Regions from separate parts of the Pseudoalteromonas sp. S8-8 genome, predicted to be linked through region 1. Evidence: predicted binding sites of a transcription regulator. Region 1 holds the regulator's gene; the other holds the start of a gene.
What was found. The regulator FliA, encoded in region 1, starts transcription of late flagellar genes. The targets are predictions, from matches to a motif close to CTAAAGNTNNNNNNNNNNNNGCCGATA.
Positions count from the first base shown of each region.

Region 2: the regulator FliA is predicted to act here: its motif matches at 2,117-2,143, upstream of L659_RS0114340 (VC2046/SO_2500 family protein).

Region 1 covers NZ_AUTR01000022.1:26,790-31,225, reverse strand. The annotation lists gene flhA (flagellar biosynthesis protein FlhA) at 1-12, shown strand, start outside; gene flhF (flagellar biosynthesis protein FlhF) at 34-1,515, shown strand; gene L659_RS0106150 (MinD/ParA family ATP-binding protein) at 1,508-2,368, shown strand; gene L659_RS0106145 (RNA polymerase sigma factor FliA) at 2,395-3,105, shown strand; gene cheY (chemotaxis response regulator CheY) at 3,146-3,529, shown strand; gene L659_RS0106135 (protein phosphatase CheZ) at 3,547-4,320, shown strand; gene L659_RS0106130 (chemotaxis protein CheA) at 4,336-4,436, shown strand, end outside.
Region 2 covers NZ_AUTR01000041.1:11,842-16,277, reverse strand. The annotation lists gene L659_RS0114360 (MHYT domain-containing protein) at 1-800, opposite strand, end outside; gene L659_RS0114355 (M48 family metallopeptidase) at 1,145-1,777, shown strand; tRNA gene L659_RS0114350 (tRNA-Tyr) at 1,847-1,931, opposite strand; tRNA gene L659_RS0114345 (tRNA-Tyr) at 1,981-2,065, opposite strand; gene L659_RS0114340 (VC2046/SO_2500 family protein) at 2,178-2,705, shown strand; gene L659_RS0114335 (DUF6172 family protein) at 2,885-3,187, shown strand; gene L659_RS0114330 (diguanylate cyclase) at 3,381-4,298, shown strand; gene L659_RS0114325 (YchJ family protein) at 4,373-4,436, opposite strand, start outside.

The DNA of each region.
Region 1 (4,436 bases):
GGCCAACAATAAGATTTTAACAGGGGTTGAATCATGAAAATTAAACGTTTTTTTGCTAAAGATATGCGCACAGCACTTAAAGAAGTTAAAGATGAGTTAGGTGTTGATGCGGTTATTATGTCAAATAAGAAGCTGGCTAACGGTGTAGAAATTGTAGCGGCAGTTGATTATGACAAAGCAGCCCCTAAAGTAGCAGCGCAACCACAACGTACTGCAGAACCGCGCGCTCAAGCACCACAGCAAAGCATGCATAATTTTGTAAAACCAGAGCCTCAGCGTGCCAAACCAGAGCCGCAAGCAAAAGTGGCTGACAGCCTACAGGCTTTATTAGAGCGCCAATCACCGCGTCCTCGCTCCCCTGAACTTGCATCAATGTTTTCACAATCAGGTATTGATACTACCGATAACTATCAAGAACCAGCTATGGAACAGCGTACTAAAAATATGTTTGCTCCTGAAAATGCAGCGCCAGTTCGTCCACAAACTCAAGCGGATAGCTTAGGTTTTGATGATTTAGACAGCGACTTTGATGATTTAGATAGTCCAGTAACTGCTCGCCAACAAACACCCAATAATGAAAGCGAAGAAATGACAACAATGCGTGAAGAAATGAACGCAATTCGTCAATTACTTGAGCATCAAGTATCAGGCTTAATGCAGCAAGATATGGCGCGTCGCGATCCAACACGCGCTTGCATGGTTGACCGCTTAGTCGGTATGGGTATTGATAAAGAAGTAGCGCAACAAATGGCATGTTTTGTACCTGATGATGTATCTCGTAAGCAAGGCTGGAAAGCGTTGTTAACGATGGTCGAAGATCAAATGCAAACAACCAATAATGAAATACTTCGCCAAGGTGGTGTATATGCGTTAGTGGGTCCAACAGGTGTTGGTAAAACAACAACAGTTGCTAAGCTTGCAGCGTTAGGTGCACAAAAATATGGCGCTGATAAAGTGGCCTTAATAACCACTGATACATACAGAATTGGTGCTTATGAACAGCTTGCTACTTACGGCCGTATTATTGGTTGTGGTGTAAAGCAAGTTAAAGATGCTAATGAATTAGCTGAAGTTTTATATCATTTACGAAATAAACGTCTAGTATTAATTGATACAGCAGGTATGAGTCAGCGAGATTTACGTTTGACTGAGCAGTTAAACACGTTAATGCGTAACCAACGTGTGGATATTCGCAGCTACTTAGTACTAAGCGCGACGGCACAAATTAATGTATTACAAGAAACAGTACGTCACTTTAAAAAAGTACAGTTAAGTGGTTGTATTTTCACTAAGTTAGATGAATCATTAAGTTTGGGTGAGATTATTAGTATTGCGATTCAAAATCGCCTCCCAATAGGGTATCTTACTAACGGTCAACGAGTGCCAGAAGATATTCGTGTTGCAAATGCTGAGAAACTAGTGAAAAAGGCTGAGCAATTATATTTAAAAAGAACAAAAGCACAACATTCAAGGCACCAAGCAGTGGCGCCAAGTACAGTAGGGATGTATGATTAACACAGTATTAGATCAAGCAAGCGGCCTGCGCAAAATGAGTCAAAACAATAACAACGGCGTAAAAGTTATCGCTGTAACCGGTGGTAAAGGTGGGGTAGGGAAAACAAATGTTTCTCTAAATACCGCTATTGCACTAGGGCAACAAGGTAATAGAGTATTAGTGCTGGATGCTGACTTAGGTTTAGCAAACTGTGATGTGATGCTTGGTTTACGTGTAGAGCGCAATTTATCACACGTTTTGTCAGGTGAATGTGAGCTTGACGAGATTTTAGTTGAAGGCCCTGCTGGTATTAAAATTGTACCCGCTACATCGGGCTCGCAAAGTATGGTTGAACTATCGCCATCTGAGCATGCCGGGCTAATTCGTGCATTTAGCGAATTGAATACCGAATTTGATATTTTAATTGTAGATACAGCCGCTGGTATTTCAGACATGGTGCTAAGCTTCTCACGAGCAGCACAAGATGTAATGGTTGTAGTGTGCGATGAACCAACATCAATAACCGATGCTTACGCACTTATTAAAGTATTAAGCCGCGAGCACGGTGTTTATAAGTTCAAAATTGTTGCCAATATGGTCCGCAGTATGCGTGAAGGCACTGAATTATTTGCAAAACTATCTAAAGTTACCGATCGCTTTTTAGATGTTTCAATGGAGCTAGTAGCAACGGTTCCTTATGACGAAAATATGCGCAAAGCAACACGTCGCCAAAAGGTGATTGTTGAGCTCTTTCCAAGTTCGCCAGCCGCTCTCGCGTTTAAAGCGCTGGCGACAAAAGCAGTTAAATGGCCAATACCAAATCAACCATCTGGGCATTTAGAGTTTTTCATTGAGAAACTAGTAAACGGCTAATTATGACAACATTGGTGAATAGAGCTATGGGATATCAATCAACACAAAACTTAAATGTGATTGTTGAGAAACATGCATCACTTGTCAAAAAAGTGGCATGTCATCTAATTGCTCGATTACCACCTAGCGTTCAGCTTGATGATTTAATTCAATCAGGAATGATAGGTTTAATAGAAGCTTCAAAAAACTTTGATGCAACAAAAGGCGCAAGCTTTGAAACCTTTGCCGGTATTCGTATTCGCGGGGCTATGCTTGATGAAATGCGCCGTGGTGATTGGGCTCCTCGTTCAGTACACCGTAAAAGCCGACAAGTTGCAGAGGCAATTACTGGGCTCGAAAGCAGTCTGAATCGCGAACCAACAGATACAGAAGTTGCTGAAAAACTTGAAATTTCACTCAATGAGTACCATCATATTTTAAATGATGTTAATACCAGTAAAGTATTAGGCATAGAAGACCTTGGTGTAGATGAGGATGTTATTACTCCCGTAGGCCAAGATTTAGCGCTAGACAAACCTTTTAATAATGTTAAAAATGATCGGTTTAATGAGTCTTTGCTAAATGCAATAAAGTCATTACCAGAGCGTGATGCGATGGTACTTTCTTTATACTATAACGATGAAATGAATTTAAAAGAAATAGGACATATACTCGATGTAAGCGAATCGCGTGTAAGTCAGATACATGGTCAGGCGATGATTAAGCTTAAAGCTAAAATCAATGACTGGATAAACTAGTAGTAAGTAAACTAAGGTTAATACCTCACTGGGGGATGTTTTGGATAAAAACATGAAAATTCTTGTAGTTGATGATTTTTCAACGATGAGACGAATTATAAAAAACCTATTACGTGACTTAGGTTTCACTAACGTTCAAGAAGCTGATGACGGGTCTACAGCTTTGCCTATGTTACAAAATCAAGTGTTTGATTTTGTGGTTACAGATTGGAATATGCCGGGAATGCAAGGTATTGACCTTTTAAGAGCAATTCGTGCAGATGATAAGTTAAAACATATCCCTGTACTGATGGTAACGGCAGAAGCTAAAAAAGAACAAATAATAGCTGCAGCGCAAGCTGGCGTTAATGGTTATATTGTTAAGCCATTTACGGCTGGAACATTAAAAACTAAATTAGAAAAAGTATTTGAACGCTTAGGCTAATGATGGGGGAGAGGCTTATGTCAGCACCAGCTGCGCCTCAAATAACGTTAGAACAAGCTCGTCAACTCGTCATTTATTTAGAAAACGATGAGCAAGATAAAGCTAATCAGTTGATTTTAGAGACAGCTTCGCAAGAGCAGTCTAAATTATTTGCTGAAGTTGGGAAGTTGACTCGTCAACTGCACGAAGCACTTAAAAGCTTTGAGCTTGATACTCGCTTAACTAACATAACGACAGATGCGATTCCAGATGCTAAAAAGCGGCTTAATTATGTTATAGAAATGACAGAAAATGCGGCTAATAAAACAATGGATGCTGTTGAGGCTAGTTTACCTATAGCTCAGCAACTTGCAGATGAAATATCTCATATCAAACCGACATGGGATCGTTTAATGAGCCGGGAGATTGAGCTTGGTGAGTTTAAACAACTTTGCCATAGTATCGATAAGTTTATGAATAACTCTCATCATAAAACGGATGAGCTTCAAAGCTTAATGACAAATGTACTAATGGCTCAAGACTATCAAGACTTAACAGGTCAAGTTATTCGCCGTGTTATAGAACTTGTTAGAGAAGTAGAAGAAAGCTTACTTCATCTTTTAACAGCGTTTGCTGAACAAGATGACAGTGACAACACAGCGAATAAAGTAGAACAACAAAAAATAAAAGAACCAGTTGCCACACAAACTTTAGCAGGTCCTGAAGGCCCTATTATTGATAAAGAATCGCGTAATGATGTTGTGTCTGATCAAGATGAAGTCGATGATCTTTTATCAAGTTTGGGCTTCTAAGAGGAGAGTAACTGCATGTTTGAAGTCGATGAAGATATTTTACAAGACTTTCTTGTAGAGGCAGGAGAAATCCTAGAGCTTTTATCTGAACAGTTAGTTGAACTGGAAAATAATCC
Region 2 (4,436 bases), on a different contig from region 1:
GACTTTTCTTCAAGTAACATTTTATATCTGACCATGCCATTAAGTACCGCTACTACGCTTGTAATGGCAATCGTTGCAGTTGCAACCGCGATGGCTACAAAAGTGAGCCCAGCAGAAGCATTTGCGTCGTCATATAAAAGAGGAGATGTTGCAACAAAGCGTGTAGATGCCATGCCCATATAATGCATAGCAGCAACAGCAAAGCCTAATATTATAGCGCTGATGGCTCTATTTTGTAGGTATGATAGTTTTGGAAAAAATTTTTCAAGATTAAAGCGGCTATATAACGCTATAAACGAAAGAGCGACGGCAACTAAAATTGAAAGACCAAAGGTCAGTGGGTCATAGCGCAACATTGGGGAAAGCTCCATTGCAGCCATACCGCTGTAATGCATTGTACCAATACCAGCCCCTAGTAAGATCGAGCAAATGCTGAGCACTCTAAAGTTTCCATCACTATTTACAAGTATTGATACCGCATACTGACATGCTAATAAAGCAGGAAGAAAAGAGAGTAGTGTGATTGTTGGATCGTAGCTTATATTAGTACATAGCGAAAAAGCTAACATACCTATAAAGTGCATACTCCAAATACCAGAAGAAAATACAGTTGCTGCAGTTATATTTGCTAAACGTTGATAACGAGGGAATTTAGTCTCTTTTGCTAAATCAATGAGCTTAGTAGTAAAAAAAGCAGCAAAAATGGCTATTAATACAGACATTGAGACTAGAAGAGGGTCGTAAACCCCATTGAGTATTAGGCTTGGATCTTGGTCTGTAATGAAGAAAGCTGATAGCATAACGGCTCGAAATATAATCTTTATTTTACAAGTTTAATCTAATTTACTAATAAATGAACCGTTATTTCTAATCGCGCCATAAAGTGACGAATTTTAAGCAAGTTTATTTATTGTTTTGTTATTGAAGTAAATAAAATGTTTTAACTTTCAATTCAAATAAAACAGACGGCTCAATCTATAGCTTATTATAATAAAGCGGATTAGGAGTTAAGTGCGACTTTATGCTTAAGAGTTTAAAATTGATGGTAATATGGATTATATAAACGGATGCAATATTTAGAGTTTAGGTCGTGTTTGAATATCAATTGAAAAAGAGTACTAGACGTAAAACAGTCGCAATAAAAGTGCATAGTCAAAAGGTAACTGTGTATGCGCCACATTTTGTCGCAAAAAAACACATTGATACTTGGTTATTTGACAAACAAGAGTGGGTTGCAGAACAATTAAAAAAACAATCGTCAATTGATGACACTAAGCAGTACCCCTTTGAATCTAAAAAAATCAGTGTTTTTTCAGAAACTATTTGTTTGAAACTGGACTCAGGCCAAGATTCCAAAGTAACCCCGTATGATGACCACTTACTTATTACAATATCTCCTCGAGTTAAAAACACTAATCAAAAGTATCGACAGCTATTAGAGACTTATTTAAAAGAGCAGCTTATTGCATACATAGAGATGCGTTTAGCGTATTTCTGTACTCAAATGGGTGAAGAGTTGCCAAATGATTTAAAAATAGGTGTTTATAAACGAAAGTGGGGGAGTTGTAATAGCAAGCGAGAACTCACTTTTAATTTACATCTTATAGGTGCTCCTTACCACGCCATAGATTATGTGATTGTTCATGAGCTTGCCCATTTAAAGTATTTAAATCATAGCAAAGCTTTTTGGCAGCGAGTAGAGGCGTTTTTCCCCGATTACAAAACATCATCTAATTGGTTAAAACAAAATGGTATGAGTTTACAGTGGGTGTTTTGATGTTACTGAATATAGGAATATAGGAATATAGGAATATAGGAATATAGGAATATAGGAATAGTAGAGAAGTGGTGGAGGGAGCTGGATTCGAACCAGCGAAGGCTGAGCCGTCAGATTTACAGTCTGATCCCTTTGGCCGCTCGGGAACCCCTCCACACTAATTTTATTGCATTTGGCCCCACTTAACTTAGCGGTAAGAAAAGTGGTGGAGGGAGCTGGATTCGAACCAGCGAAGGCTGAGCCGTCAGATTTACAGTCTGATCCCTTTGGCCGCTCGGGAACCCCTCCAATGCAACGGCGCTGATAATAGCAAATTGCGTATTTAAGTAAAGAAAAAAGCTAAAGAAAATTGAAATAAAGCCGATAAATATCTATCAGTTACCACAATCGGCTAAAGACTATGCAAATAGATGATTTGTTAATCACAGAGAGTCAGTTAAACAGTAGACTCAATAATAGTGTGCATGAAAATCGCCGTGGCGAATTTGCACTATTATTAGCGATGCTGTCACATGACGCACTCGACTTTAGTCAATTTCATTTACCAAAAACTGAAACAGATAATTTAGTTATAGAAGAAGAGGCGTTAAGAAAGCAATTTGGCGCAGGTCCAAAGCAACTTTTAGCCCCTGATGAATATAATATGTTGGTTGGACAATTTAATGCATCATTAATATCTCAAGAAGGAGCGCGCTGTGGTATGACAAGTATTAAGTTAAGACAATGCTTAAGCCCTGAACCACTTGCGATTAGAAATGATGATAAGCATATTTCACTTAATATAATAGATAACTGTGAGCTTGCCGTCAGAAGAAGAATTAAAAGCGAACAAACCCAACTAGCTAATCCCCCTATAGATGCAGCTGCTTTTTACGACAGCCTTAATAATGATGCAATACATCAACCACTTCAACTTATTGCTGTGTGATATATGATTGTAATAATCACCAGTTAATATATGCTTTACAACGGGTCTGCTTTATATATTTGCTAATAATTGATTTAATGAAAAAAAAGCATCCAAAAATTAAATGCAATTGCTATAATGGCGTCAAATGGTATGACATGAAATGCCATTATCATTAAACCAAGGTAATTAGGAACGTAATGAAGAAAACATTCACGCTAAATCACGAGAAAATCAAATACCCTCGTATGGTTGATGCTGCAAAGCACGAAGTGAAAAAATATTTGAAAAGAGAGCGTAATAAAACGCTACCTGAAGATGCTGACTATTGGGCATTTGACTGTAAGTTTGGTAACACAGCTGAAGATGCGCAAGTTGTGCACGTTGCTGAATTAAGTAACCAAATTGGCGAAATTGAAAAGCAAGGTTTGACCTCTTTCTATGTAGAGATTTTAGCTCGACCTGCTCAACGTCAACAGTTAGATTTAGATGATGACGAATAACACTTAATTTAATTAAGTGTTCGAAGTTTTAAAATGAGCCCAAGTGGCTCATTTTTTGTTTTTATGCATTAAAGATTCACCATAAATCATTTTTATTAGTAACTAATAAGTAGAATTTTAATTTATTAACATTTGCATAACAAAATATAGTGATATAGGGTGTGTTTAATTAAAAAAACAAAACAGTTGTACCATGCCTATAAATTACTCTGACCACCAATTGAAATTAAGCTTAAAGAGCTCTAAGGTACTTGTCGTTGACGATCAGCTATTAAGCTTAATTGTATTAAAAAAAATATTATCAGAGCATTTTAGTGTAACAACAACGAGCTGTGGTGAGGATGCGATTGAAATTTGTAAACATAATCCGCCAGATATAATACTACTCGATATTAATATGGAAGGAATGAGTGGTATTGAAACATGTCTAAAATTAAAAAATATATCTGAAACACAAGATATCCCCGTTATTTTTGTAACCTCATCTGAAAATCAAGAAGAAGAGTGCTGGGAAGCCGGAGCTGTAGATTTTATAAAGAAACCAACTAACTCGGAAACTTTATATAGAAGAGTGCGCGCCCATATTACGATGAAACTTCAACATGACTTACTCAATCAAAAAGTATTTCTAGATGATTTAACAAAGGTATTCAATCGTCGTTATTTTGATGCGCATTTTTCTAAAATGGAACGAAGCGCCTTACGAGAAAAAGTCGACTACGCACTATTACTCATCGATATAGACTACTTTAAGCAATACAACGATCTTTATGGTCATGTGCAAGGCGATACGGTTTTAAACCTTGTTGCACAAACTATTACTAATAGTTTGCAAAGGCCAACCGATTTTGTTGCGCGTTACGGCGGCGAAGAGTTTGTAGTTGTTCTACCGCATACAAGCACTGAAGGTGCAATTTGTGTTGCTGATAAAATTAAACAAAATGTGGTCGATTTAGGAATATTACACAGATATTCAGAATATGACTTTGTGACTATTAGTATTGGCGGTGCAACCCTACAACCGTACGTAAATAACAAAAACACCTTGCAGATCGCAGATGAAAAAATGTATGAGTCCAATATGCAAGGCCGTAACCAAGTGTGTTTTTAAGTTTAGCTAGCTAATAAATCACTTTGCCACTTAAAAACACCTTGTAGGTGATAAATATTAAATAAGATTATTTATTACACGCTATGACATTTTTTGTACTTTTTATTGCTACCACATGGGCAGTCATCATTTCTGCCC